One region of the Lentzea sp. NPDC059081 genome, then DNA from elsewhere that is predicted to be linked to it. Evidence: riboswitches for the same ligand, from Rfam matches in the RefSeq annotation. Region 1 holds a riboswitch; each other region holds the start of a gene.
What was found. A riboswitch is a leader RNA that binds a small molecule or an ion and turns the genes downstream of it on or off. The one in region 1 is predicted to bind S-adenosylmethionine.
Positions count from the first base shown of each region.

Region 1 (9,799 bases):
AGAGGTTCCGCAGGCCGTCCGCGTTGCGCGCCCACATCGTCATGTGCGTGTAGGCGCCCGCACCGGAGATGTCGTCGCCGCGCTGGCCGGGGTCGCCCCAGAAGACCGGCTTCTTGTGCAGTCGGTTGTGCGGCGCGAGGTAGGCCTCGATGCCGATGATCGGCTTGATGCCGGTCTTCGTCGCCGTTTGGTAGAACTCGTCGGACCCGTACATGTTGCCGTGGTCGCTCATGCCGACGGCCGTCATGCCGAGACGCCCGGCCTCCTCGAACAGCGGCGCCACCTTGGCGGCTCCGTCGAGCATCGAGTACTCGGTGTGCACGTGCAGGTGCACAAACGAGTCCACCACGGGCAACCCCCTTGTGTAGCAAGCGTTTCTGCGCGAACAAGGGACTCTCACGTCCTGGCGCCCGCCAACCCTACAGGCCGCGCGGGGCGGTGGTCGCGTGCGGGACGGGCGAGTCGCGAAACCGGCCGGTGCGCGCGGTGTGATCACGATCAGGCGGGCGGTGACACGGCGGCCGGTCCCGCCGGGTAGCGTTTCATTTCGTGGTGGCCCCCGATCCCGTAGACGCTCGCCTGCTCGCCGTCCTGGCCGAGTCGGGCCGTGCAGCCGTGCACGAGCTCGCGCAGCGGCTGGGCATGGATCCGCGCGAAGCCGCCATGCGCCTCATCACGCTGTCCGGCAGCGGCCTGCCCGTGCTCGTCGGCGTGGAGTGCGACCCGAACGGCGTGCGCCGGGCCCTCGCGAACGCCGCCGCCTACGGCAACTACTTCGGCCCGCCCCAGTCCGGCCCGTACGCCGTGCACCAGAGCGGTCCGCACCAGGTCCAGCAGCAGTACGGGCCGCAGGGGCCGGTCAGCCAGCCGTTCCCCGCCCAGCCCCAGGCCCAGCCGCAACAGGCCACGTGGGGCCCGCCGCAGTCGGCCGGGTGGGTGCGCGCCGACCAGCCGCAGCCCAAACCCGTCTCGCGCACCGGCAAGATCGGCTCCTCGCTGGAGGCCGACAGCCTGGAGGGCGCGCACCTGCAGATCCAGCTGGTCGAGGTGGTCGACCCGGCCGACTTCCTGTTCACCGCGGCCGGCTACAAGCTCGCGGACGGCGAACGGGCCGTCGTCGTGCACACCGAGGTGACGAACGCCTCGCAGGTCTCGTACACCTCGCTGCCGGACATGTACCTCGTCCTGGTGACCAAGACCGGCGAGACCGTCACGAAGGCGCCGGTCTCGCTGTCCTCGCGGCCCGCGCACAAGCTCGGCGTGCAGCCCGGCGAGACCGCGGGCGGTCACACGGTGTTCGTGCTGCCGGACGAGACCCAGGTCATCCAGGTCCGCTGGAGCGTGCGGCCCGAGGTCGACCTGAACACCCTCGTCTGGACTATCGACGACTGAGCACGTCCAGTGCCGCGCCGTGCACCCCCGGCGCCGCGGCGACGTACTCGGCGCTGTCGATCGTCCACGGCTTGCCGTCGAGGTCGGTGACGACACCGCCCGCCTCCTGCACGAGCAGCACACCCGACGCGTGCGCGCGCACGTTGTCGAACTGCCAGTGCGCGTCCATGCGCCCGGCGGCGACCTGGGCGAGCTGGTGCGTTACGGGCACCGAGATCCGCACGTAGAGGGCCTCCTTGGACATGGCGCTGAAGGACGCGCCCACCCGGTCCGCCATCTCCGGCCCCTGACCGGGCTGGGCCTGGCCGGTGCCGACGAGCGCGCCGTCGAGCGAGGTCTTGTCCGAGACGGTCAGCCGCACGCCGTTGAGGAACGCGCCTCCGCCCTCGGTGGCCGTGAACATCTCGTCGAACAGCGGGAAGTACACGACGGCGAGCACCGGGCGGCCGTCGCGGACCAGGCTCACGCCGATGTTCCAGTCGGTCATGCCGTGGATCGCGTTCAGGTTGCCGCCGACGGGGTCGATCAGCCACCACTCGCCCTCCGCGAGCGGGCCGGAGCCGTGCTCGTCGTTGAGCCAGCTCGCGGCCGGGTTGATCTCGGCGAGCGCCGGCTCGAGCAGGTCGACGACGGCCTCGTCGTTGGCGCGGACGCCGGCCAGCACGCCGGCGAGGCCGGAGGTGCGCGACTCGGTCGAGTAGCGCTTGAGCAACCGGGCTCCGGCGCGGCGGACGGCGGCGGTGGTGGCGCTGAGCATGGGGTCCTCCAAGATTGTCAGTCATGCAAGCGGATCTGAACCTGCTGACGGTGCTGGACGCCCTCCTCGAGGAGGGCAGCGTGATGGGTGCGGCCGAGCGGCTGCACCTGTCGTCCCCCGCGGTCAGCAGGACGCTGGGACGGATCAGGAAGGTGACGGGCGACGACATCCTGGTGCGGACGGGCCATTCGATGACGCCGACGCCGTACGCGCTGGGGATCGCCGAGGAGGTGCGCCGGCTGGTGCGGGAGGCCAACGCCGTGCTCTCGCCGAGCCGGGAGCTGGACCTCGCCACGCTGGACCGCACGTTCACGATCCAGTGCCACGACGCCCTCGCGTCGTCGCTGGTGCCGGTGCTGGTCGGGAAGATCGCGGAGCAGGCGCCCGGTGTGCGGTTGCGGGTGCTGGCGGAGCAGTCCTCCGACACCGACGACCTGCGGCACCGGATCGACCTGGAGCTCGGCGGCGGCGCCCCGGACCTCCCGGAGTTCCGCTCGGAGACCCTCGGCACCGACCCGATCGCCGTGGTCATGCGGCCCGGCCACCCGTGCGCCGGCCACCTCGACCTGCCCGCTTACGCCTCGCAGTCGCACGTGCTGGTGTCCCGGCGTGGCCGGCTCACCGCGCCGATCGACGACCTGCTGGCCTCGCAGGGCCTGCGCCGCAGGGTGATCGCGACGGTGGCGACGGTGCACTCCGCCCTGCAGATCGCGGCCGCGAGCGACGTCCTGGTCACCACCACGACGGTGCTGTGCCGGCCGTTGATCGAGGCGTTCGGGCTGGTCACCCGGCCGTTGCCCGCCGAGTCGCCGGAGGCCCCGGTCAACTGCAACTGGCACCAGCGCTACGACTCGGACCTCGCGCACGCCTGGCTGCGCGACCAGGTGCGAGCAACCCTCACCGACGTCTTACGACAGCGGTAGGGCCACGGCGCCGGCGAAGCGCGGGTTTTCCGCCTCGTCCAGCATCGCGGCCGCCACGGTGTCGCGGCTGACCTTCGCCGAGAGGTCGAACGGCGGCGCCTCGTCCAGGCCGGCCGTGCGCCTGGTCGCGCTCTCGGGTTCGTCGGTCAGCACCCCGGCGTGGAAGACGGTGCCCCCGGCGGCGAGCACGGCGGTGTCGGCGGCGACCTTGTCCGGGATCCGGTCGCCGAAGAACTTCTCCAGCACGGCGGCGCCCTCGCCGGCGGCTTCGGCGGACGGGCCCGTGCCGTAGGCGCCGAGCCAGATGACGCGCCGCGGCTCGGCCGCGAGGACCGCCTTGGCGCCGGCGGACAGGACGCCCGGGACGTCGGTGCCCAGGCCGGACAGGACGACGGAGTCCGGGCCGACGACCGCGGCGATGCTCGCCGGGTCGCTCACGTCGCCCGCGACCTTGCGGAGGTTCTCGTGGTCGAGGTCGATCCGCTCGGGGTCGCGGGCGATGGCGGTGACGGTGTGGCCGCGCTCCAGGGCCTTCCTGGCCAGAGCGAGACCGGTCCGTCCGGAGGCTGCGAGAACGATCAGGTTCATGCCGGCAACGCTATTGAGCGCACCGATTAACATCAAGTGCAACGTCGTCAAGCGATGATTTACCTGAAGTAAATCAGCCTTCCTCGCGGAGCTTCTCCAACGCCTGCGCCAGGTCGTCCGGGTAGTCCGAGGTGAACGTGACCCACTGCCCGTCGGCGGGGTGGTGGAACCCGAGCTGCCGCGCGTGCAGCCACTGCCGCGTGACGCCGAGGCGCTTGGCCAGCGTCGGGTCGGCGCCGTAGGTCAGGTCGCCGACGCACGGGTGGTGCAGCGCGGAGAAGTGCACGCGGATCTGGTGCGTGCGGCCGGTCTCCAGGTGCACCTCGACGAACGACGCCGCGCGGAACGCCTCGATCACCTCGTAGTGCGTGATCGACGGCTTGCCGGAGTTCATCACCGCGAACTTGTAGTCGTGCTTCGGGTGGCGGTCGATCGGCGCGTCGATGGTGCCCTTGATCGGGTCCGGGTGGCCCTGCACGATCGCGTGGTAGACCTTGTCGACGGTCCGCTCCTTGAAGGCGTGCTTCAGCGCGGAGTACGCGGACTCGGACTTGGCCACCACCATCACGCCCGTCGTGCCGACGTCGAGCCGGTGCACGACGCCCTGGCGCTCGGCGGCGCCGGACGTGGCGACGCGGTGCCCGGCTGCGGCGAGCCCGCCCACGACGGTCGGCCCGGTCCAGCCGGGCGACGGGTGCACGGCGACGCCGACCGGCTTGTCGACGACGATGATGTCGTCGTCCTCGTGGATGATCTTCAGGCCCTCGACGGGGATCGCCTGGACGGTGATCGGCTGCGGCGGCGCCGGCAGCGTGATCTCGAGCATCGACCCGGCCGTGAGGCGGTCGGACTTGCCGACGACCCGGCCGTCGACCAGCACGTCGTCGGCGTCGGCGATGGCCGCGACGGCGGTGCGGGACAGGCCGAGCAGCTTCGCGAGGCCGGCGTCGACGCGCATGCCGTCCAGACCGTCGGGAATCGGCAGCGTTCGGTATCCGCTCACGCGGGGCCTCGACCTTCTTCTGGCTGTGGTTCGCCTCTCGTGCGCCTGAGCTGGGCGTTCTTCACCAGCGACCACACCGGGCAGAACCACGAATTTACCAGCCGCGCTAGTCGGGCTTCGCGAGCCCGTCCTGCTCGACGGCGACGGGAGACTCTTCGTCCTTGGTGATCGTCCCGTCGTAGTCGTGCTGCATGAGCGCGAGCACGATGATCGTCGCGCCACCGCCGACGATCGCCATGTCGGCGATGTTGAACACCGGCCACACGCCGCCGTACGGGTCGAAGAGCGACAGGAAGTCGACGACGTGGCCGCGCATCGGTCCCGGCTCGCGGAACAGGCGGTCCGCGAGGTTGCCGACGGCACCGCCCAGCACCAGGCCGAGCCCGGCCGCCCAGCCCTGCGAGCGGAGGTTGCGCGAGATCCAGACGATGAACCCGGCGACGCCGAACGCGATCAGCGCGAGGATCCACGTCCAGCCCTCGGCCAGCCCGAAGGCGGCACCGGGGTTGCGGACGAACGTCAGGTAGAGTGCGCCGCCGAAGATCTTGATCGGGTCGGCGCCCTCGAGGAACGCCACGGCCGAGACCTTGGTGAGCACGTCCAGCGCCAGCACGCCGGCGGCCAGGACCGCGAGGAACCTCGTCCGCGGTTCCGGCAGCGAACCGGTGAACGAGAAGCCCTCGACGACGTCGTCGTCCTCCGCCTTCGCGGGGGCCGGCGCCTCGGCCTTGTCCTCCACGACGGGTGTCACGACCTCGAAGACGGGCTTCTCCGGCTCGCTGACCAGCGTCTCCGCCGGTTTCTCCGCGGCCTTCCCGCCGTCTTTCCCGGCGGCCTCCGCGGAGACCTTCTCGTCGGCCTTGGGCTCGTCCGTCACCAGGTCATTGTCCACTCCAGGGACTACGCGAGAAACGGCGGCAGGGTTCGGCCGTCGTCCTCGGCGACCCAGCGGCCGTCGCGCTGCGCGTACGTCCACTTCGGACCCTCGGTGACGAGAGTGCGCAGCGCCGCGACCAAACGGTCGACGTGCTCCACCGTCGTGCCGAGGCCGATCGACGCGCGCACGGCACGTTCTTCGTGCGACCCGACCTGCTTGACCAGACGGCCCACGATGACGTGCGCGCAGAACGCGCCGTCGCGCACACCGATGCCGTACTCGGCCGAGAGCGCCGCCGCGAGGAAGCCCGCGTCGAAGCCGGAGACCGTGAAGCTCACGACGCCGACCTTGTCCGCGTCGGACAGGATCCTGAGCTCGCGGAAGCCGGGGATCGTGCGCAGGCCTTCACGCAGACGCGCGAGCAGCTCCTGCTCGTGCGCGACGGTCTGCTCCCAGTGCCGCGACAGGATCTCGCAGGCCGCGGCCAGCGCGTGCACGCCCACGACGTTCGGGCTGCCGGCCTCGTGCCGTTCGGGCACGGCGGACCACGCCACGCCGAGCCGGTCGCCGTGGTCGGTGACCTTCGACGTCGCGCCGCCGCCCACCAGGTACGGCTGGGCCTGCTGCAGCCAGTCGGCGCGGCCCACGAGCACACCGGCGCCGAACGGCGCGTAGATCTTGTGTCCGGAGAACGCGATGTAGTCGACGTCGAGCTCACGGGCGTCGATCGGGCGGTGCGGGGCGAGCTGCGCGGCGTCGAGCGCGACGCGGGCGCCGTGCCGGCGGGCGACCTTCGCGAGCTCCGCGACGGGCCACAGCTCCCCCGTGACGTTGGACGCCCCGGTGACGATCACGAGCCGAGGGCCGACCGGGGCGGCGGCCAACGCCCGGTCCAGCGCCGCGAGGGCCGCGCCGGACGACGAAGGGGCGGGAATGCGCTGCACGTGCGGACCGCGCCACGGCAGCAGCGCGGCGTGGTGCTCGCTGTCGAACAGCACAACGGCGGTGTTGCGGGGAACGCTGCGCGCCAACAGGTTCAGCGAGTCCGTGGTGTTGCGGGTGAAGACGACGGTGTCGGACGAGCGGGCGCCGACGAACTTGCGGATGCGGTCGCGCGCCTGCTCGTAGACGCGGGTCGAGACCTGCGAGGCGAACCCGGCGCCGCGGTGCACGCTGGCGTACCAGGGCAGCAGCTCGTCGACGGCGTCGCGCACCTCCTGCAGGCACGGCGCGCTCGCCGCGTGGTCGAGGTTGGCGTACGTGACGCGCTCTCCGGTGACGAGGGGAACCCTCAGGTCAGCGCCGACGACAGCCGGAACCGCCGTGGTGGTGCTGGGGGTGATCGCGAGCGTCATCGAGCTGCCTCCGAGGCCAGGGGCCCCGTTGAGCGAAGGCCCGCGCTTGACCGGCGCCCCGCGCGCCGGACCAGGTCCTCACCAAGGGCACCCCACCGCGGTTGGAGGGTTGCCGGCCAGCAAGCTTGGGCTTGACGCTGGCTCTCATGACCTGCCGACGACGTTAGCGGAGCCCGCGGCGCCCGTCGACACCCGATCACATGCTGAGAAGCATCGGGAACCGACTCAATCGCCCGTCTCGCCCTTCCACCGTGCGTAGCGACCGGCCCGGTCCACGGCACGAACGCGCCGCTCAGCGGCCTCGCGCGCCTCCTCGGTGGTGACGATGAGCAACTGGTCGTCGGTCTGCAGCCTGGTCGTCGGCTGTGGCGTGAAACTCTTCCCGCCGCGCACCACGAGGCTCACCGTGGCGCCGCTCGGCAGCCTCAGCTCGGACATGTAGACGCCGTGCAGCTTCGACCCGCGCTGGATGTGCACCTGCAGCAGCTCGGCGCCCAGCTCGTCCAACGGCGAGGAGTCGACCTGGACCTCCTGCGGCTCCCCCGCGCGCACCAGCCCGAGGCGCCGCGCGAGGAACGGCAGCGTCGTCCCCTGCACCACGGTCAGCACGATGACCAGCACGAACACGACGTCGACCAGCTCACGCGCGCCTTCGACGCCCTGGATCAACGGGATCAGCGCGAACACGATCGGCACCGCGCCGCGCAGGCCGGACCAGGAGAGGAACGCCTGTTCGCGCCAGGGCACCTTGAACGGCAACGAGGACAACACCACCGACAGCGGCCGGGCCACGAACGTCAGCACCACACCCGCGATCAGCGCGGGGACCAGCACGTCCAGCAACCGCATCGGCGAGGCGTAGAGGCCGAGCAGCACGAACAGCCCGATCTGCGCGAGCCAGCCGAGGCCTTCGGCGAACGAGAGCGTGTCGGCGCGGTGCGGCAGCCGGGCGTTGCCGAGGACGAGCGCGGCGACGTAGGTGGCGAGGAACCCGGACGCGTGCGCGAGATCGCCCGCGGTGTAAGCGATCACGCACACCGCGACGGTCGCGAGCGGGTAGAGACCGGTGGCGGGCAAGGCCGCGCGTCTCAGCCCCGCACCGCCGAACACGCCCAGCACGACACCGATGAGCGCGCCTGCGGCCAGTTCGTAGACCACGAGAAGGGGCGCCGTCCAGGAGATCTGGTCGGACGAGGCCAGCAGCACGACCGCGATGTAGACCGGTGCGTCGTTGAGACCCGACTCCAGCTCGAGCGCGCCGGTGAGCCGCGCGCCGACACCCAGCGACCGCAGGACGCTGAAGACCGCGGCCGCGTCCGTCGACGACAGCACCGCGCCCCACAGCAACGCCATCCGCCAGTCGAGGCCGAGCAGGAAGTGCAGCGCCGTCCCCGTCACGGCGACGCTGACCACAACGGCCACTGTGGACAGTGCGACGCCTAACCACAGCGACGTCTTGACGGCGTGCCAACGGGTCGTGAGCCCGCCCTCGGTCAGGATCAGCACGAGAGCGGCGATGCCCAGCGACTGCGTGAGGCCGGCGTCGTCGAACTTGATGCCGGCCACGGACTCGCCGAGCAGCACGCCGATCCCGAGGTACAGCAACAACGAGGGCAGCCCGAGCCGGGTCGACACCCGCACCGCGATCACGGAGATCAGCAGTACGGCAGCGCCGATGCCCAGTACGACCGTGACGTCACCCACCTGGACCATTCTGGTTGATCACCACCGATCTGGACGAATCAGACGCGTTAACAACTCCCGACGTTCGCCCCTGGTGGGCCGGACGCACAGTGGAGCACGTTGATCAGTGGCTCAATCCCAACCCTGCACGGAGTTGAACCATGAGGATCCTGATCGCGCTGGCGGCCGCCTTGACGGTGGCCGGAACAACCACGGCGCACGCGGCCGCTCCGGCGGCCCTGGCGGCACCGAACATCTCGGTTGCGAACGTCCAGTCCCACCTCTCCCAGTTCCAGTCGATCGCGACCGCCAACGGCGGCAACCGCGCTCACGGACGTCCGGGGTACCTGGCCTCGGTGAACTGGGTGAAGGGCAAGCTCGACGCGGCCGGCTTCACGACGCGCGTGCAGTCGTTCACCAACGGCGGCGCCACCGGCTACAACCTGATCGCCGACTACCCCGGCGGCGACGCGAACAACGTCGTCATGCTGGGCGGCCACCTCGACAGCGTCACGGCGGGCCCCGGCATCAACGACAACGGCTCCGGCTCCGCGTCGATCCTGGAGGTGGCCCTGCAGATGAAGGCCACCGGTTTCCAGCCCACCAAGCACGTGCGCTTCGGCTGGTGGGGCGCGGAGGAACGCGGTCTCGTCGGCTCGACCTACTACGTGAACTCCCTGTCCAGCACCGACAAGTCGAAGATCAAGGCGTACCTGAACTTCGACATGACCGGCTCGCCGAACGCCGGCTACTTCGTCTACAGCGCCTCCGGCCAGCCCTCCGGCTCGCTGGCCCTGCAACAGCGCCTGCAGGCGGGCTTCACGTCGATCAGCGTGCAGACCGAGCTGACCAGCGTGGGCGGCCGGTCCGACCACGCGGCGTTCGCCCGGTCCGGCATCCCGGTCGGCGGCACCTTCACCGGTGCCGAGGAGACCAAGACCTCGGCGCAGGCGCAGAAGTGGGGCGGCACGGCCGGTCAGGCCTTCGACCGCTGCTACCACGCGTCCTGCGACACGACGTCGAACATCAACGCCACGGCGCTCGACCGCAACGCGGACGTGATCGCCTACGCGTTGTGGGCGACGGCGGCGTGACCCGTTAGCACCTGCACGGCCTCGTCGAGCACCGGTTCGACGAGGCCGGGCAGCGTCGCCTGCATCTGCGCCTGCCCCAGGTAGAGGCTGAACGCGATCAACGCCCGCTTGCCGGCCCGGTCGCGGT
Region 1 is NZ_JBHYGW010000004.1:112,936-122,734, reverse strand. It holds gene dnaE (DNA polymerase III subunit alpha) at 1-304, opposite strand, end outside; gene ACFWV3_RS11080 (AsnC family protein) at 550-1,392, shown strand; gene ACFWV3_RS11075 (inositol monophosphatase family protein) at 1,379-2,149, opposite strand; gene ACFWV3_RS11070 (LysR family transcriptional regulator) at 2,173-3,072, shown strand; gene ACFWV3_RS11065 (NAD(P)-dependent oxidoreductase) at 3,058-3,660, opposite strand; gene ACFWV3_RS11060 (RluA family pseudouridine synthase) at 3,734-4,618, opposite strand; gene lspA (signal peptidase II) at 4,770-5,540, opposite strand; gene ACFWV3_RS11050 (aminotransferase class V-fold PLP-dependent enzyme) at 5,564-6,895, opposite strand; SAM riboswitch class IV at 6,933-7,047, opposite strand; gene ACFWV3_RS11045 (potassium/proton antiporter) at 7,121-8,608, opposite strand; gene ACFWV3_RS11040 (M28 family metallopeptidase) at 8,740-9,672, shown strand; gene ACFWV3_RS11035 (TetR/AcrR family transcriptional regulator) at 9,645-9,799, opposite strand, start outside.

Region 2 (9,799 bases), on a different contig from region 1:
GTTCCTCCTGTGCGCGGCTCTGCTTCGGGGTGGGCCGCGACCCGCACGGCCCGTCCTCCCCCTGGGCCGTGCGGTGTGATCAGCGCGACCGGCGCTGGGCCTCGGGAGCGGCCCGGTGCCGGTCTACGCTGGTTCGATGCGCATCGGCGTCATGGGTGGCACGTTCGATCCCGTCCACCACGGTCACCTCGTGGCCGCCAGCGAGGTGCAGGACCGGTTCGACCTCGACCGCGTGATCTTCGTGCCGACGGGTCAGCCCTGGCAGAAGTCGTCGCGTGAGGTCTCACCCGCCGAGGACCGCTACCTGATGACGGTCGTCGCCACCGCGTCCAACCCCCGCTTCTCGGTCAGCCGCGTCGACATCGACCGGGAGGGCCCCACGTACACCGTGGACACCCTCACGGACCTGAAGAAGCAGTACCCCGACGCCGAGCTGTTCTTCATCACCGGCGCCGACGCCCTCGAGCAGATCCTGTCGTGGAAGCGCGCCGCGGACGCGTTCCAGCTGGCCCACTTCATCGGTGTCACCCGTCCGGGCTACACGCTCAACGACCGCCACCTACCGCCGGGAGCCGTCTCGCTCGTCGAGATCCCGGCCATGGCGATCTCGTCGACCGGGTGCCGCGCGAGGGTGGCCTCGGGGCAGCCCGTGTGGTACCTGGTTCCGGACGGGGTGGTCCAGTACATCGCGAAAACAGGCCTCTACTCCGAGTCGTAACCACGTTCGAGTGGATTTTGCGTGCATCCGAGCGCGCGGGAGGCAACAATCAGCGGGTTGTTGCTGGTTCGTGGAAGGCAAGACTTTGGCTACAGGCACCGTGAAGTGGTTCAACGCCGAGAAGGGGTTCGGCTTCATCGCCCCCGACGACGGCTCGGCAGACGTCTTCGTGCACTACTCGGAGATCCAGTCCAAGGGTTTCCGGTCGCTCGAGGAGAACCAGAAGGTCGAGTTCGAGGTCGGACAGGGCCAGAAGGGGCCGCAGGCCCAGCAGGTCCGCCCGCTCTAAGCTTCGGCACAGGTGAAGGCCACCTCAGGGCGCTGAGGTGGCCTTCGTCATGTCCGGGCTCGCGGTACCCGGTTGGCGCTCGCCGGTACCCTCAGTAACTCGTGTGGGCGTATCGACGCGCACCGGAAGTCAGAGGAGTGACGTGGCAGCCACCGACGAGGCACGACGGCTGGCGCTGGTCGCGGCGAACGCAGCGGCCGACAAGAAGGCGCACGACGTGACGGTGCTCGACGTCTCCGACCAGCTCGTGATCACGGACGTGTTCGTGATCGCGTCCGCTCCCAACGAGCGGCAGGTCGGCGCGATCGTCGACAACATCGAGGAGAAGCTGCGGGAGGCCGGCACGAAGCCGGTGCGCCGCGAAGGGGCCCGCGAGGGCCGGTGGGTGCTGCTGGACTTCGTGGACGTCGTCGTGCACGTGCAGCACACCGAGGAGCGCAGCTTCTACGGCCTGGAGAGGCTGTGGAAGGACTGCCCGCGCATCGAGTTCGAAGCGGACGTCCCCGCCGACTCCACGGCTGAATGAGGTAGCTGATGGCCCTGAGCCGGCTCGTGCTGTGGCGGCACGGTGAGACCGACTACAACGCGACAGGTCGTCTGCAGGGTCATCTGGACTCGGCGCTCACCGAGACCGGCGTGAACCAGGCGCGCTTCGCCGTGCCGGTGCTCGCGGGGTTCGAACCGGAGGTCGTCGTGGCCTCCGACCTGCAACGCGCGCGTGAGACCGCGAAGGTGTTCACCACGTCCGCGGACGTGCCGTTGCGGATCGACGAACGGCTGCGCGAGACCCACCTGGGCAAGTGGCAGGGCCTCAACCTGGCCGAGGTCGAGCAGGAGTGGCCGGGTGCCGTCACCCTGTGGCGCACCGATCCGACGTACACGCCGCCCGACGGCGAGTCCCGGGTCGAGGTCGCCGAGCGGGCGATCCAGCTCGTGCACGAGGTCGACGAGGAGTTCTCCGAGACCGTGCTGCTGTGCGCGCACGGCGGCCTGATCAGCGCGTTGACCGGGCGGCTGCTCGGGCTGCCGGTGGAGAACTGGTCGCAGCTCGGCGGCATCTCGAACTGCCACTGGACCGTGTTCACCCGGCGCAACGACCGGTGGCGGCTGACGTCGTACAACGCGGGCACCACGCGTTGAGACTGCTGGTCCTCGGCGACTCGCTGTCGTTCTTCGGGCCGTCCGGACCGCTGCCCGCCGACCACCCGAGACTGTGGCACAACATCTGCGCCGCCGAGCTCGGTGGCGCGGCGGAGCTGGCGGCCGGGTTCGGGTGGACGGCCAGGGACGCCTGGTGGGCGTTGACCGGGGACCCGCGCATCTGGTCGTTGCTGCCCCGGACCGACGTGCTGGTGTTCGCGGTGGGGAGCATGGACACGCTGCCCTCGCCGTTGCCGACGTATCTGCGCGAGGGGCTGCGTTACGTGCGGCCAGACTGGCTGCGGCGTTGGGTGCGTGCGCGCTATCAGGACGTGCAGCCACGTCTGGCGCCGTACACGCGTGCGTCGCTGCCGCCTGCGCTGACTGCTCGATACCTGCGGGACATGCTGCAGTCCGTGCGCAATCTGCAGTACACAATGCCGGCGGTCGGGATCGTGCCGTCCGTGCATCGGGCGCCCACGTACGCGTACGCGCATCAGGGGCACGCGGCTGCGGTGGCGGCTGTGCGCGGATGGGCCGCAGGTGCGGGGGTGCCGTTGCTCGACCTGCCCGCCGTGATCGGGGACCACGTGCGCTCCGGTGCCGGGAACCCCGACGGGATGCACTGGGGCTGGGAAGGGCATGAGCTCGTGGGCAAGGCGATGGCCGCTCTCATCTCCTCCGTGGCGATGAGCACCTCGGAGGAGTGAGCACCGTAGGCTCGTCGCTCGTGCGCATCTCCATCGTCACCGACTCCACGGCTTACCTGCCCGAGGGGTTCGCGAAGCGCCATTCGATCACCGTGGTGCCGTTGCACGTGGCGGTGGACGGTGCCGGACGCCTCGACGGCGTCGACTTCGGTCCGTCCGAGCTGGCCACGGCACTGGGCGAGCACCGCAGGGTGACCACCTCGCGTCCGACACCCGGCGAGATGGCCGACGTGTACCGGGAGGTGCTGTCGTCGTCTGACGCGGTCGTGTCGGTGCACCTGTCCCGTGAGCTGTCCGGGACGTGGGAGGCCGCACGGCTGGCGGCCGAGGAGATCAACCCGTCCCGCATCCGCGTGGTCGACTCGCGCTCGACGGGCATGGGGCTCGGGTTCTCGGTCTTGCGCGCGTGCGCGGCCGTTGCCGCCGGGAGCTCGCACGCCGAGGTGGAGGAAGCCGCGACCTCCGCTGCTCAGCAGACCCGGATGTTCTTCTGCCTGGAGACGCTGGACCACCTGCGCCGGGGCGGGCGGATCGGCACGGCGGCGGCGCTGGTGGGGACCGCGCTGGCGGTGAAACCGTTGCTGCACATGGAAGACGGCCGGATCGTGCCGTTGGAGAAGGTGCGCACGATGAGCCGTGCCGTCGGCCGGCTGGTCGACCTCGCGGCGGCCGCGGCGGGCGACGGACCCGTGGGTCTGGCCGTGCACCACCTGGCCGCACCCGAACGCGCCGCGGAGCTGGCGACCCGGCTGGACGAACGCCTCCCCGGTTCGACGGGATGCGTGATCTCCGAGGTCGGCGCGGTCATCGGCGCGCACACCGGACCGGGCGTGCTGGGCGTCGTGGTGCTGCCGGGAGGACCCGACAGCATCCCACAGACCCCCGACAACTCCCCGTCCCCGAGCCACGAGTGATCGCGACCTGTCCACAACCCGCGAGTAATCCACAGCCCCGGAACTCACCCCACCTCCCCACCCGTCCCGCTCCGTAACGTCGCCCGCATGTTGCCCCGCCCCCATCCGGACGACCGCCCGAGCGAACGCCTGGCCGCCCTGGCCGAGAAGGTGCGAGCCGACCCGACCCTGGTCTTCGCGCGTTCCGAGGACTCCGACGAACACGGTCCGCCCCGCCGCCGCTTCACCCTGCCCCGCCTCCCGCGCCGAGGACTGCTGGGCCTCGGCGTAGCCGTGGCCTGCACGGTGATCGGCCTGGGCAGCTGGTGGCAGAGCCCGGCCGCCGAACAGGCACCGGCCCTCGCCCTGGTGAGCACCACGGCCCCCGCGCCCGAACTGGTCGTGAACGTCATCGGCGAGGTGACCACCCCTGGCCTGGTGACGGTCACCTCCGGCGCGAGGGTGGCCGACGCCCTCCGCCTGGCCGGCGGCCTGAAACCGGGCACGGACCTCCACGACCTGAACCTCGCCCGCAAACTGGCCGACGGCGAACAGATAGCCGTGGGCATCCCGCCCCCGGCAGCGCCCAACGCCCCGAACGCCGCCCCGGCCAAGCTGAACCTGAACGCCGCCACCGCCGCCGAGCTCGACACCCTTCCCGGCGTGGGCCCGGTGACGGCCCAGCGCATAGTCGACCACCGCACCCGCAAGGGCCCCTTCGCCTCGGTCGACGCGCTCCGCGACGTGGAAGGCATCGGCGACTCCAAACTCGCCAAGCTGGCCGACCTGCTCCACACCTGACCAGCGCCCCGTCCGTGGTCTCCCACCGCCCGCACCGAGCGGCCCGCGCCCTCGTGCTGGTCGAGCAAAGCCCGTGCCCATCGCGAGGCCCGCCCATCGCGGACGCGTTCGGTTGACCTCCAGCCCCGCCTGTGGCAGCCCGCTCAATCCCCGCCTGGCCGCCCCACTCCGGCCGCACCCCGAGTCCACGCACTTCCAGGAGTCAGCCATGCCCTCAGTCCGGATCACCCGCTACGCCAGCTCCCACCACCCCGGCACCCGCCGACGCCGCCCGGCGAGCCGCGGCCCTCAGACCTGCCCGCGATCCACCCACCCCCACACCCTCCCGCCACCTGACCGGCCCGGCCACGGCGACCTTCCCGCACACCGGAGGTCCCGGTGCCCCGCACACACCCGGTAGCCCACGACTACCGCCTGGCCCCGGCCGCGGCGGCGGTGTGGACCACAGCCGTGGCCGGCCTCTTCCTCAGCTGGCAGGCGGCCGTCCTGACAGGACTGACCGCAGGAGCGATCGGCTTCGCGGCCTGGCGCCGGGCGTGGTGGACCAGAACGTGTGCCATCGCCCTGCTGATCTCCGGACCGGTGGCGGCGGCCTGGGTGGGCGGGAACGTCCTGAGAGCCGAGACCCATCCGCTCCGCCTGGCCGCGGACGAAGGCCGCAGCTCCACGCTGACGGTGGAGGTCGACACCAGGCCCAAGGGCATTCGTGCGGAAGGGTTCGGCGGTCAGCAGGGCGGCGTCGACCACGTGATCTTCACGGCGACCACCGATGGCGCCCATCTGGTGCTGCTGGCGCCAGCGGACAAGTGGCGTGACCTCTTGCCAGGCCAACAGGTCACGGTGAAAGGCACGCTCGCCCCACCCCGCGGCGGCGACCTGGCGTCCGCGCTGCTGCGAGTCCGCGGGCCGCCGATCGACCCGCGACCACCTCCGGTCTGGCAGACCTGGGCGGACGGGCTCCGGGACGGTCTGCGTCAGGCCAGTGCCGTCCTGGACGACGAGGAGGCCGGGCTGCTTCCGGCACTCGTGGTGGGCGACACCGACCGCATGGTGCCGCGCATCGTCGACGAGTTCCGCACGGCCGGCCTCGCTCACCTGCTCGCGGTGAGCGGCGCGAACCTGGCCATCGTCTGCGGTGTGGTCTACCTGCTCCTGCGGAGGTTCGGTCCCCGTCAGGCCGCGGTCGCCGCGATGGTGGCGCTGGTCGGGTTCGTGGTCCTGGCCGGACCGGAGCCCAGCGTGCTGAGGGCCGCGGTCATGGGTGCGGTGGCGTTGCTGGCACTGGTGCTCGGACGGGAACGGTCCGCGGTGCCGAGCCTCGCGACGGCGGTGTTCGTCCTCGTGCTCGTCGATCCGGCGCTGGGCGGTGATCCGGGGTTCGCGTTGTCCGTGATCGCGACGGCGGCTCTGGTTCTGGTCGCTCCGAGGTGGGCACGGGCGCTCAAGGAACGCGGCGTGCCGAGCGGGCTGGCCGAGGCGGTCGTCATCCCGACTGCCGCGAGCCTCGCCACCGCTCCGGTGGTGGCCGGGCTGAGCGGTCAGGTGAGCCTGGTGTCGGTGGTCGCCAACCTCGTCGCGGGGCCGGTGGTCGCGCCGGCGACGGTGCTCGGGGTGGTGGCGGCGGTCGTCGCGCCGGTGTGGCCGGACGCGGCCGAGCTGCTCGTCCACGTCGCCGGGCCCGCGGTGACCTGGCTGGTCCAGGTCGGGCGGCAGGCGGCGACCGTGCCCGGTGCGGCGGTCGGCTGGCCGGAGGGCTGGGCCGGGGCGGTCGCGTTGACGGCGGTCGTGGCGGTGACGGTGTTGCTGCTGCGTTTCAAGAAGACGCGGACGTTGGTCGTCGCGGTGCTGGTCGGCGGGTTCGTGGTGCTGGTGCCGCTGAAGGTGGTGGCGCCGGACTGGCCGCCGGAGGGCTGGAAGGTCGTCAGCTGCGACGTCGGCCAGGGTGACGCGCTGGTGCTCGCCACGGACGACGCCGACCGGGCGGTCCTCGTCGACACCGGGCCTGATCCCGGTGCGGTGGACCGGTGCCTGAAGACGTTGGGGATCAAGAGGATTCCGCTGCTCGTGCTGACGCACCTGCACGCGGACCACGTCGGCGGTCTCGACGCGGTGCTCACCGGGCGTGCGGTGGGAGCCGTGGCGGTCGGGCCGCTCAAGGAGCCCGACTGGGCGTGGAGGGAGGTCAGCGCGCGGGCCCGCGCTCATGGCGTGCGGGTCGTGGAACCGAAGGCGGGGGAGCGGTTCGCCCTGCCGGGACTGGAGCTGGAGGTGCTGGGGCCGCGGCATCCGCCGGTCGCCCAGGACGCGAACACGACGGTGAACGACTACTCGCTCGTGCTCAAGGCCCACACGAGAGCGGGCCGGGTGCTGCTCACCGGTGACGTCGAACTGGCCGGCCAGGCGTCGTTGCTGGGAGAGCGGGACCTCGGCGCCGAGGTGCTCAAGGTGCCGCACCACGGGTCGCGGTACTCGCTGCCGGCGTTCCTCAAGGCCGTGCGGCCGCGGGTCGCGCTGGTGAGCGTCGGCGAGAACAACAGGTACGGGCACCCGAGTCCGCACGTGATCGACGCGCTGCGGACGGGAGGTGCGTTGGTGTTGCGCACGGACAAGGACGGCGACCTGGCGGTGTTGCCGGGGAACCGAGTCGTACGAAGGAGAAGAGATGGTCTGGGTCAGGCTGTACAACCCCCGCTACCCGATTCCCGGTGGCACGCCGGGCTTCGCGTGGGCGCTCTGGCAGGTGGGCTACTCGCCCTCGCCGTGGCCGCACGACGAGCTCAAGCCCGATTTCGGTTACTACATCTGCGAAACACTCGCCGACGGCACACGCGCCATCACGCACAAGGCGAAGACCACGCACGTGCTGCCGCCCACGAAGGCCGAGACGCCGGAGGAGGCGTACGACCTCGTGTCGGAGTTCGTGTTCGACGACGCGCTGCGGATCGCGCCGCACGTCTGGCACGACTACCACTACAACGCGCTCAAGGCGGAATCCGCGTGGCCGAAACAAGTCGCGGCGTGGCGTGCGAACGCGCTTCCGGTCGGGCCGCACGTGATGGACGGCCTGCAACGGTTCCCGCGCACCGGGTGGCTCAAGACGGACGCGATCTCCTTCTGAGGCAAGGAGATCGCGTCCGGGAGGAGGTGATGACTAGCGCAGCGCGTTGATGACGGCCTCGGCCGACGGCGGGACCGTCGCGCGCGGGCCGATCGTGTCGCCCAACGCGTCGAGGGTCTTGAGGCCGTCGCCGGTGATGAGCAGCACGGTCTCCGCGTCCGGGTCGAGCTGGCCCGACTCGATCAGCTTCTTCGCCGTCGCCACGGTCACGCCGCCAGCGGTCTCGGCGAAGATGCCCTCGGTGCGGGCGAGGAGCTTGATGCCCTCGACGACCTCTTCGTCGGTGACGTCCTCGATCGCGCCGTTGGTGCGGCGGACCGCGTCGAGCACGTACGGGCCGTCGGCCGGGGCGCCGATCGCCAGCGAGCGGGCGATGGTGTCCGGGCGGACCGGGCGGATGACGTCGTGGCCGGCCTTGAAGGCGGCGGAGATCGGGGAGCAGCCGGTGGCCTGCGCGCCGAAGACCTTGTACGGCGTGGCTTCGACCAGGTCGAGCTGGCCGAGCTCGCGGAACGCCTTGTCGACCTTGGTGAGCTGCGAGCCGGACGCGATCGGCACCACGATCTGGTCGGGCAGGCGCCAGCCGAGCTGTTCGGCGACCTCGTAGCCGAGCGTCTTCGAGCCCTCCGCGTAGTACGGGCGGACGTTGACGTTCACGAACGCCCAGTCCTCGTTCTCCGCGGCGAGTTCCTGGGCGAGGCGGTTCACGTCGTCGTAGTTGCCGTCGACGGCGATCAGGTCGCCTTCGTACACCGCGCTCATGAGGATCTTGGCGCGTTCGAGGTTGGAGGGAACGAGGACGACGGACTTCCAGCCGGCGCGGGCGGCGGCCGCGGCGACGGCGTTCGCCAGGTTGCCGGTGGAGGGGCAGGCCAGCACCTTGAAGCCGAGCTCGCGGGCGGCGGCCAGGGCCACGCCGACCACGCGGTCCTTGAACGAGTGGGTGGGGTTGCCGGTGTCGTCCTTCACCCAGATCTTGCGGACTCCCAGTGCCTTGGCGAGGTTGTGCGCCTCGACCAGGCGGGTGCCGCCGGGATCGGTGTTCGGGTGCTGTTCCACAGTGGACGGAACGGGGAGGAGGCCGCGGTAGCGCCAGATCGACCTGGGGCCGGCTTCGATGTCCTCGCGCCGGATCTTCCCGAAGTCGTAGGCCACTTCCAGCGGCCCGAAACACTCCAGACAGGCGTACTCAGGAGCGAGAGGGGTCTCGTTTCCGCATTCACGGCACAGCAGTGCGCGGGCGGGGCCGAGGTCGAACTTGGTGCTCGTGGGCACAGAGACAGCAGTCATCGCGAGGTATCTCCTCATCTTTCCCGCGAAATCGAACGGGTCGGAATTGGCACCGTGATCGTCCGCGCGCGGTGGTGCACTGCTGCGCTGACGCCGGTTGCCGGGGCTTCTTCGGGCCGGTCCCTCTGCCCCTCTGGATGAGCGGTGTTCAGTTGTGCCTACCAAACTACGGCACCGGTCCGTCGCTCAGCCACCAACGTCCACGATCCGGGACGTGGAAGGATGCGGAGTGTGAGCGCACCGGAGTCACTGCACCTCGTCATCGGCGAGGAGGAGCTGCTGGTCGAACGGGCTGTTCGGGCGGCTCTCGAGGCTGCACGGAAGGTCGATCCGAACGCGGACCTGACCCGTGTGCAGGTGACTGATCTCACCCCTCCTGAGCTGGCCGAGCTGGTCAGCCCGTCGCTGTTCGCCGAGGGGCGCGTGATCGTCCTGCAGAACGCGCAGGACATCGGCAAGGAGGTCGCCGACACGGTGCTCTCCTACACCAAGGCGCCGGCGGACGGGGTCACGCTCGTCGTCGTGCACACGGGCGGTGGTCGCAGCAAGGCGGCCAAGGACCTGCCGGGGCAGCTGAAGAAGGCGGGCGCCGGCGTCACCGAGTGCCCCAAGGTCACCAAGGCCGGTGACCGCGAGGCGTTCGTGCGCAACGAGGTGCGGCAGGCGGGCGGCAAGATCGACCCGGAGGCCGTGGCCACGCTCATCGACGCCGTGGGCACGAACCTGCGCGAGCTCGCCGCCGCGGCGTCGCAGCTCGTGTCGGACACCGACGGCAAGGTGACGGTCGAGGAGATCCGCCGCTACCACCAGGGCAAGGCCGAGGTGACCGGGTTCGCCGTG
Region 2 is NZ_JBHYGW010000048.1:24,638-34,436, forward strand. It holds gene nadD (nicotinate-nucleotide adenylyltransferase) at 137-718, shown strand; gene ACFWV3_RS44050 (cold-shock protein) at 804-1,007, shown strand; gene rsfS (ribosome silencing factor) at 1,150-1,533, shown strand; gene ACFWV3_RS44060 (histidine phosphatase family protein) at 1,542-2,147, shown strand; gene octT (diglucosylglycerate octanoyltransferase) at 2,144-2,857, shown strand; gene ACFWV3_RS44070 (DegV family protein) at 2,878-3,771, shown strand; gene ACFWV3_RS44075 (helix-hairpin-helix domain-containing protein) at 3,859-4,551, shown strand; gene ACFWV3_RS44080 (DNA internalization-related competence protein ComEC/Rec2) at 4,930-7,719, shown strand; gene thrC (threonine synthase) at 7,703-8,959, opposite strand; SAM riboswitch class I at 8,971-9,103, opposite strand; gene holA (DNA polymerase III subunit delta) at 9,182-9,799, shown strand, end outside.
Region 2: linked by a shared signal. The riboswitch ahead of thrC (threonine synthase) and the one ahead of ACFWV3_RS11050 (aminotransferase class V-fold PLP-dependent enzyme) in region 1 are both predicted to bind S-adenosylmethionine.

Region 3 (9,799 bases), on a different contig from region 1:
TGCACCTGGACGGAGTGCAGCTCGACGCCGATGTTGTCGAGGTCGCGCAGCAGTCCCGGCAACGCGCGGTCGCCGTTCGGGACGCGGAAGCTGACCTTCTCGCCGTCCACGACCGCGTCCTCGAACTTCTCCGACACCAGCGCCGCCTGCGGGGTGCCGAGCACGACGAGGTCGCCGGACACGCTGTTCTTCAGCTCGTCCGGTGAGCCCTCGCCGACGATCGCGCCGTGGTCGATCACCAGCAGCCGGTCGCTGAGGAAGTCGGCCTCGTCGAGGTAGTGCGTGGTCAGGAAGACCGTGGTGCCGTCGGCCCGCAGCTGCTTGATGTGGTCCCACAGGTTGCGGCGGCTCTGCGGGTCGAGCGCGGTGGACGGCTCGTCGAGGAACAGCAGCCGCGGGTCGTGCAGCAGGCCCATCGCGATGTCGAGCCGGCGTTGCTGGCCGCCCGAGAGCGTGATGATGCCGCGCTTCTCGAGGCCGGTCAGCTCGAGCCGGTCGAGCAGGTCGGCGACCTTCCTGCGGGCGTCGTGCTTCGACAGGCCGTAGAAGCGGGCCTGGAACTCCAGCTCCTCGGCGACGCGCTGCTCAGGGCTGCCGCCGTTCTTCTGCCCGACGTAGCCGATGTTGCGCCGGACGCCCGCCGGGTCGGTGAGCAGGTCGTGCCCGGCGATGACCGCCGTGCCCGCCGTCGGCCGCAGCAGCGTGGTGAGCATGCGCAGCGTCGTGGACTTGCCCGCGCCGTTCGGCCCGAGGAACCCGACGAGCTCGCCCTCGGCGACGTCGATGTCCACGCCGCGCACGGCGTCCACGGGACCGGCCTTGGTCGCGAACCGGCGCGCGAGGCCGCGTGCCTTGATCATCGTTGAACCCCCTCTAGTCAAGTTTGACCAGAGGCTAGCGGGAACTAATCAAGTTTGACTAGTCGTGCAGGTCGTACTCGCCCGCCTCGAGTCGGTCGATCAGCTCCCGAGTCCACCGGACCTGGCCTTCGAGGTGGACGAGCCACAGTCGAAACAGCTCGCTGACGTGCGCGGGCTTGCCCATCTCCGGCATCGACGAGATGCCGTGCCTGGTGGGGGCGAGCTGGCCTTCGAGGCCCGCGAGGCGGTTCTTCAGCATCACGACCGCCTGCGAGCGGGGGACGAGGTTGAGCATCGCCACGGCGGCGGACACCTCGTCGTTGCCGGCGGACGCGTCGGCCAGGGCGTGGGCGAGCCGGTCCTGGAGCTCGCGCTCGCCGAGTGCGGTGATCTTGTAGGTCGTGCGCGCCGGACCTTCCGCGGACTCGGTGCCCACGGGTTCCAGCAGGCCGTCCTTGGCCAGCGACTTCAGCGCGTGGTAGATCGAGCCCGGCTGCACGTTCGCCCAGCTGTCCGCCGACCACGACTTCAGCTCGCGGCGCACCACGTAGCCGTGCGCCTCGCCGACGAGCTTGACCACACCGAGCACCAACATCCTGGTCGCGGACAAACAGACCTCCCACTCGGTGAAAACCGCCTGGCACCGCCTCCGTAGGCTATGTGCATGAGTGCCTCCGTACTGACCGCGGTGGCCTGGCCTTATGCCAACGGCCCCAGGCACATCGGTCACGTCTCCGGTTTCGGTGTCCCGTCCGACGTCTTCTCCCGCTACATGCGAATGTCCGGACACCGGGTGCTCATGGTCAGCGGCACGGACGAGCACGGCACGCCCATCCAGGTGCAGGCCGAGAAGGAGGGCCTGACGGCCCGCGAGCTCGCCGACAAGTACAACCGCGTCATCGCCTCCGACCTGCAGGGCCTCGGCCTGTCCTACGACCTCTTCACCCGCACCACCACCGGCAACCACTACCAGGTGGTGCAGGACCTGTTCTCCGCGCTGTGGAAGAACGGCTACGTCATCCCCAAGGTCGAGATGGGCGCGATCAGCCCGTCGACCGGCAGGACCCTGCCCGACCGCTTCATCGAGGGCACCTGCCCGATCTGCGGGTACGACGGCGCGCGCGGCGACCAGTGCGACAACTGCGGCAACCAGCTCGACCCGATCGACCTGAAGAACCCGCGTTCGCGGATCAACGGGGAGACGCCGAAGTTCGTCGAGACCGAGCACCTGTTCCTCGACCTGCCCTCGTTCATCGAGTCGCTGGGCTCGTGGATGGGGACGCGGTCCGAGTGGCGTCCCAACGTGCTCAAGTTCTCGCAGAACCTGATCAAGGACCTGCGCCCGCGCGCCATCACCCGCGACCTCGACTGGGGTGTGCCGATCCCGCTCGACGGGTGGAGTGACCAGCCGATGAAGCGGTTCTACGTGTGGTTCGACGCGGTCATCGGCTACCTGAGCGCCTCGGTCGAGTGGGCGCGGCGGTCCGGGAACGACGACGCCTGGAAGGAGTTCTGGACGGGTGACGCCCAGGGCTACTACTTCATGGGCAAGGACAACATCGTCTTCCACTCGCTGATCTGGCCGTCGCTGCTGCTCGGGCAGAACGGTGCCGGCGACAAGGGCGGCGAGCCCGGCCGGTTCGGCACGCTGAACCTGCCGACCGAGGTCGTGTCGTCGGAGTACCTGACGATGAGCGGCTCGAAGTTCTCCACGTCGCGCGGCACCGTGATCTACGTCGGCGACTTCCTGAAGGAGTTCGGGCCGGACGCGCTGCGGTACTTCATCTCCGTCGCGGGCCCGGAGAACCAGGACACCGACTTCACCTGGGAGGAGTTCGTCCGCCGCACGAACTTCGAGCTGGCGAACGAGTGGGGCAACCTGGTCAACCGCTCGATCTCGATGGCGCACAAGAACGTGGGCACGATCCCGAAGGCGACCTCGCTGACGGACGCGGACCACGAGCTGCTGCGCCAGTCCAGGGCGGCCTTCGACACGGTCGGCGCGCACCTGCGCCGGTCGCGGTTCAAGCAGGCCTCCGGCGAGGCGATGCGGGTCATCTCGGCGGCGAACAAGTACCTGTCGGACCAGGAGCCCTGGAAGCTCAAGGACGACCCGGACCGCCGCGACTCGGTGCTGCACACCGCGCTGCAGGTCGTGCAGGACGCGAACACGCTGATGACGCCGTTCCTGCCGCACTCGGCCCAGCAGGTGCACGAGGCGCTGGGCGGCACGGGCGTGTGGGCCGCGCAGCCGCAGATGAACGAGGTCACCGACCTCGACGTGCCGGAGCGCTCGTACCCGGTGCTGACCGGTGACTACGCGGGCGAGCAGGCGAAGTGGGAGTCGACGCCGATCGAGGTCGGCCGTCCGCTCCAGAAGCCCTCGCCGCTCTTCGCGAAGCTCGACCCGAAGCTGGGCGAGACCGGGCCCGAGTGGGCCCCGATCGTCACCGGCTAGTGGCGGACAAGCGGGAACGACCACCGGTGCCGGAAGCCCTTCCGGCACCGGTGGTCGACGCCCACACCCACCTCGACGCGTGCGGGGCCTCCTCTCCCGAGGAGGTCGCGGTGCTGCTCGACCGGGCCAACGCCGCCGGCGTCTCGCACGTCGTCACCGTGGCGGACGACCTCGCGGCGGCTCGGTGGGCCGCCGAGGCGTCCACCTGGGACCAGCGGGTCTACGCGGCGGTCGCCGTGCACCCGACGCGCACGTCGTCGTTCGGCGACGCGGAGAAGGCCGAACTGGAGCGGTTGGCCGTGCAGCCCCGCGTGGTGGCGATCGGCGAGACCGGTCTGGACTACTACTGGGACTACTCGCCGCCGGCCGCCCAGCACGAGGCTTTCCGTTGGCACATCGACCTTTCCAAGCGCGTCGGGAAGCCGTTGATGATCCACGACAGGGACGCGCACGAGGACATCCTCAAGATCCTCGACGCCGAGGGCGCACCGTCCACTGTGGTCTTCCACTGCTTCTCGGGCGACGCGGACTTCGCCCGGCGGTGCGTCGACGCGGGGTACGTGCTCTCGTTCGCGGGCCCGGTGACGTTCAAGAACGCCCGAGCGCTGCGGGAGGCGGCCCAGCTGGTGCCGCAAGATCAGCTGCTGGTCGAGACGGACGCACCGTTCCTGACGCCTCATCCGTTCCGGGGGCGCCCGAACGAACCCTATTGTGTGAATTACACAGTTCGGGATCTGGCGACGCTCCGTGGCGAAGATCTTTCTGAACTCTGCTCCGCCGTCACCCGTAATGCTCAACGAGTGTTCGGGCTCGGCTACTGAGATGCGACTTGAGACGAACGGAGCAAGGGGTTGCTACCCCCATGGGGTGACTGACGTCACAACATTGGCGGGGGTGTTTGCGCAACGTCGGCTACCCCGTTACTGTCCCGTGACCGTGCCACCTGAGCCGAGGTTGTCGGTTCGGAGCACGCCCGCAGTCGGGGCGGGACCGAAGCCAGAAGTGCGAAGAAGCGAGACCACGTAGGAGGAGTTGCCGGGAATTTCGAGTTCCAACTCGAATGATCTTGTCAACGCCAACTGTGCGGTGGCCTCGGAGCTTCCGCAATGGAGGTATCGATCCAGTGTCTGGAAGCGACAGAACTGCCGCTCCGTACGACTTCAACGACGACACCGACTGGTTCACGCCGGTCGGGCAGACGTCGGTGAGCGTCATCGACCCCCACCCGAGCTTTCCCGCCGGTGCGCTGACCATCACGCCCGCGGACGTGCTCGAGGTGCTCGGCCCGGACGCGGACGACCTGCTCGCCACGGCCAACGTCGACGTCGACGAGCTGATCCGTCTCATCAACGCCGAGACGACGATCATGCCGCCCCTCGTCCTCCCGACGGAGGAAGAGGAGAAGCAGGACCCGCAGCTGCTCGTCACGGCCGTCTCCTCGTGGAAGCGCCGCTTCCTCAAGGGCGCGGTGGCCGCGATCCTCGTCTCGATCTCCGGCGGCGGCGTGACCGCCATGGCGATGGACAAGTCGCTGACCGTCGAGGTCGACGGCGCCCTGCAGACCGTCCACTCCTACGAGGGCACGGTCGGCGAGGTCCTGGCGGAGGAAGGCATCGTCGTCGGTGAGCACGACGCCCTGTCCCCGTCGCTGAACACCCCGATCTCCGACGGCGGCAAGATCAGCCTCGACCGGGGCCGCTTGCTGAAGATGAGCGTCGACGGCCAGGCCCGCGAGGACTGGGTCCGCTCGGTCACCGTCGAGGAAGCCGCGAAGCAGATGGGCGTCCCCCTCGAGGGCGCCTGGATGTCGGCCCCCGGCGGCCAGGACGTCCCGCTCGACGGCATGAGCGTCGAGGTCAAGACCCTCAAGAGCGTCAAGCTCTTCGACGGCGCCAACCCGGTCCGCGAGGTCAAGACCACCGCCCTCACGGTCGACGAGCTCCTCAAGGGCGAGAACCTCACCCTCGGCCCGGAGGACGCGATCCAGTCCGGCGCCGACGTGCGCCTGGCCACCGGCGCCGAGGTCTACATCTCCCGCACCGGCGTCACGGTCATCAACGTGAACGAGCCGGTCGCCCCGCCGGTCGAGAAGACCAACGACCCGAACATGAACGCGGGCGAGCAGAAGGTCACCGAACCGGGCGAAGCCGGCGAGCAGACCTCGCAGTACCGCGTGACGGTGAAGAACGGCAAGGAGATCAGCCGCGAGAAGATCGGCGGCAAGGTCACCAAGGAGCCGAAGCCCAAGAAGATCACCGTGGGCACCAAGCCCCTCCCCGACGGCGCGGTCTGGGACCGCCTCGCCGGCTGCGAGGCAGGCGGCAACTGGGCCATCAACACCGGCAACGGCTACTACGGCGGCCTCCAGTTCAACGCGAGCACCTGGGCCGCCTACGGAGGCACCGCCTACGCGGCCCTCCCGCACCAGGCCACCCGCGAACAGCAGATCGCCATCGCCACGAAGCTGCGCGACGGCCGCGGCGGCACGTACTCGGCCTGGCCGGGCTGCCGCGCGAAGCTGGGCCTGCCGTAAACCGCACCACCCCTTCCCGATCCCCAGACGAAGGCCGCCCGTGCACCACGGGCGGCCTTCGTCGTGCCTGGAGGGGGAGGGGCGCAGCCAACGGCGAAGCCGAGGCCCCAGCCAATGCCGAAGGCGAGGCGAAACAACCCCCGCACTCCCAACCGCGATGCCGAAGGCGAGCCGTCTTCCCTTACGCCGCCGGGTAGCGGTGAACCCACTCGTGGTTAGGCGATTGGGGCTTGACTTTGGGTGCGAGGTGCTACCACTTGTGGATCGGCCGGTTGCGAAGCATCCGGCCTTTTCCGGCCGAACCAGCGCCTCGCAAGGGACCCGAAGTCAAGCCCCAATCGCAATCGTCGCGGAGCGGCGATGTACCCAGTCTTTCGTCCGAGGTGCACGACCACGCTGGAACAGGCACCAGACCGCACTGGCGACCACGCTGGAACAGGCACGGAACCGCCACAGGCGACCACGCTGGAACACGGAACCAGCCAACCGCGACCACGCTGGAACCCGGTGCGAGAATGCAGGACGTGAGCCTGCTGGGACCCGCCGAAGTCCGCCGTCTAGCCAACGAGCTGGACATCCGCCCAACCAAAAAACTGGGCCAGAACTTCGTCCACGACCCCAACACGGTCCGCAAGATCGTCGCATCCGCCAACCTCACCGATGAGGACGTAGTCCTCGAGGTAGGCCCAGGCCTGGGCTCCCTGACCCTCGCCCTGCTCCCAGCAGCCAGCCAAGTGGTAGCGGTGGAAATCGACCCACCCCTGGCAAACAGGCTCCCCCGAACAGTCCAGGAACACGACCCGGACAACGCGAACAAGCTCCACGTCGTCCTCAAGGACGCCATGAAAGTCACCCAAGAAGACCTGCCGGTGCAACCCACGGCGATCGTCGCCAACCTCCCGTACAACGTCGCCGTCCCGGTGGTCCTCCACCTCCTGCACGAGCTCCCCACCCTCCACAAAGGCCTCGTCATGGTCCAGGCGGAGGTGGCCGACAGGATGGCCGCGAAGCCGGGCAACAAGATCTACGGCGTCCCGAGCGTGAAGCTCGCCTGGTACGCCGAAGCGCGAAAAGCGGGCGCCATCGGCAAGAACGTCTTCTGGCCCGCTCCGAACGTGGACAGCGGCCTGGTCTCGTTCACCAGACACGAAAAGCCACTGTCCACGGTGGACAAGGGCAAGCTCTTCAAGATCGTCGACGCCGCCTTCGCCCAGCGCCGCAAGACCCTCAGGGCCGCGCTGAAGGGCACCACCGAGAACGTCGACGAGCTGCTCCAGAAGGCGGGCATCGATCCCCGGCAAAGGGGCGAACAGCTCAGCGTGATCGACTTCATCCGGATCGCCGAGGTCTAGGCCGGGGATCCTTCGGCCAACAGTGTGATCTGTCGAACGAATCGGAATCTGGCTTGCGCAACCGAACGTCCGTCCGGTTGACTGCTACTTGCCATCCGGAGCGACTGAGAGACCTGGCTCTACGACGTCGCAGCAACCACCCGCTGGATGCGGGCAGGTGCTAACGCCAGGACCGATGGAGGATCACCATGGGTACCACGCGAATGCTGACGCGCCGTCGAGTCGTCGACCAGTGCCGTCGCACCGCTTCTGCATGTCGTCGCCACCTCGTCTAAGGCGCCTTCTCACAGTCCTTTGACGCGGCCCTCCCGAAGCACGAGGGGCGCACACACCTGAGCAGAAACTTCGACCGCGCACGCCCGTACCAGCCGGGCGAGGTGCCGTCGCGCGCAGCCGTGGAGCAGAAGTGATCACTGTCGAAAACCTCACCAAGTCCTTCCAGGGTGTCAGCGCCCTGAACGGCGTGACCCTCGACGTCGAGGCGGGCTCCGTGCTCGGCGTCGTCGGCCCGAGCGGGGCCGGCAAGTCGACGCTCGCCCGCTGCGTCGCGCTGCTCGAGCGTCCCGACTCGGGTGCGATCCGCGTCGACGGCACCGACATCACGAGCCTCGACGGAAGCGCGCTCCGCGCTGCCCGCCGGCAGATCGGCGTTGTGCCGCAAGGGGATTCGCTCCTCCGGCAGCGCACGGCGGCCGGCAACATCGCCCTGCCGCTGGAGAGCGCGGGCGTGCCGGGGCCGCAGCGCCGCACCCGTGTGGGCGAGCTGCTCGACCTCGTCGGGCTGACCGACAAGGCCGCCGCCTACCCCGACCAGCTGTCCGGCGGGCAGCGCCAGCGCATCGCCGTGGCGCGTGCCCTCGCCGCCAACCCGTCCGTGCTCCTCGCCGACGAGCCCACCAGCGCCCTGGACCCCGAGACCACCGGCTCCGTGCTGACCGTGCTCGACCGTGCGCGCGCCGAGCTCGGTGTGACCGTCCTCGTCGTCACGCACGACATGGGCGTGGTCCGGAAGATCTGCGACGACGTCGCGGTGCTGGAGCAGGGTCGCGTCGTGGAGCACGGCAAGGTCCTCGACCTGGTCAACAGCCCCACGAGCCGCACGAGCTCCGCGCTGCTGCCCGCCGTCGACCTGAACCCGATCAACGAGACCGCCTACGACCGGGTCGCCGACGTGGTGCTCGTCGGGTTCGCCGCGGTCGGCGCGCTGCTGCCGGAGGCGGCCCACCGGTTCGGCGTGGAGCTGAACATCGTCGGTGGTGGCCTCACCCGGCTGGGCGAGACGCCCGTCGCGCGCTTCCGCCTCGGCCTGAACGGCGAGCGCTCCGACTCCGCTCTCGAGTGGATCGGCGAGGCCGGCGGTGCGGTGCAGAGGTCCCTGAAGGGGCCGCAGGGAGTAGCTGCGTGAGGTCTGCAACACCCTGGTCCGACGTGATCTCGTATCTCGTCGAGGCCACCGGAGAAACGCTGTACATGGTCGGCGTCTCCACGATCATCGCAACACTGCTGGGCGTTCCCGTGGGTGTTTGGCTGCAGCTCACCGCCAAGGGCGGGCTGCGGCCGAACGCCGCGGTGCACAGGATCCTGAGCTTCGTCACCGACCTGGGCCGCTCGATGCCGTTCATCGTGCTGCTCGTGGCGCTCACGTCGGTCACCCGCCTGATCGTCGGCGGCTCCATCGGCAGCACGGCGGTCATCGTGCCGCTGGCCGTGGGAGCGATCCCGTTCGTCGGGCGGCTCGTGCAGAACATCCTGTCCGAGGTGCACGTGACCGTGGTCGAGGCCGCGATCACCACCGGCGCCTCGACGCTGAGGATCGTCAGGAGCGTGCTGATCCGCGAGTCGCTGCCCGCGCTGATCAACGCCATCGGCGTTACCGTGATCGCCCTCATCGGGTACTCGGCGATGGCCGGCGTGATCGGCGGCGGTGGCCTCGGCGACCTCGCCATCCGCGAGGGCTACCAGCGCTTCAACGACCGGATCCTGTGGAGCACCGTGGCGTGGCTCGCCGTGCTCACGACCGTGATCCAGCTCGGTTTCACCCGTGCCGCCCGTGCGTCCGACCGGCGCCGGCACGCCTCCGTCTGAACCAGTAGAAAATTCTCAAAAGGAACATCATGCGTATTAAGGCTGCCCTGATCGCGGTCGCTTTGACTGTTTTGTCCGCCTGCTCGTCCGGCTCCAGCGCGTCCGACACGCTCAAGGTCGGCGTCTCGCCCGTCCCGCACGCCCAGATCCTGAAGTACGTGGCCGACAACCTCGCCGCGCAGAAGGGTCTGAAGATCGAGGTCGTCGAGTTCACCGACTACGTGCAGCCCAACACGGCGCTGGTCGACGGCTCGCTGGACGCCAACTACTTCCAGACCGTCCCGTACCTGGCGACGTTCACGAAGGAGAGCGGCGCGAAGGTCGAGTGGGTCGCGCCCGTCCACGTCGAGCCGCTGGGCCTGTACTCGAAGAAGTACAAGAAGCTCGACGAGCTGCCGTCGGGTGCCAAGGTCGCCGTGGCCAACGACGCCACGAACGAGGCCCGCGGCCTGAAGCTGCTGGAGGCGAACGGCCTCATCAAGCTCAAGCCGGTCGACCAGCCGACCGTCCG
Region 3 is NZ_JBHYGW010000031.1:67,605-77,403, forward strand. It holds gene ACFWV3_RS39205 (ATP-binding cassette domain-containing protein) at 1-860, opposite strand, end outside; gene ACFWV3_RS39210 (helix-turn-helix transcriptional regulator) at 919-1,470, opposite strand; gene metG (methionine--tRNA ligase) at 1,525-3,318, shown strand; gene ACFWV3_RS39220 (TatD family hydrolase) at 3,345-4,139, shown strand; gene ACFWV3_RS39225 (transglycosylase family protein) at 4,442-5,851, shown strand; gene rsmA (16S rRNA (adenine(1518)-N(6)/adenine(1519)-N(6))-dimethyltransferase RsmA) at 6,367-7,203, shown strand; SAM riboswitch class I at 7,292-7,385, shown strand; gene ACFWV3_RS39235 (methionine ABC transporter ATP-binding protein) at 7,610-8,608, shown strand; gene ACFWV3_RS39240 (methionine ABC transporter permease) at 8,632-9,288, shown strand; gene ACFWV3_RS39245 (MetQ/NlpA family ABC transporter substrate-binding protein) at 9,318-9,799, shown strand, end outside.
Region 3: linked by a shared signal. The riboswitch ahead of ACFWV3_RS39235 (methionine ABC transporter ATP-binding protein) and the one ahead of ACFWV3_RS11050 (aminotransferase class V-fold PLP-dependent enzyme) in region 1 are both predicted to bind S-adenosylmethionine.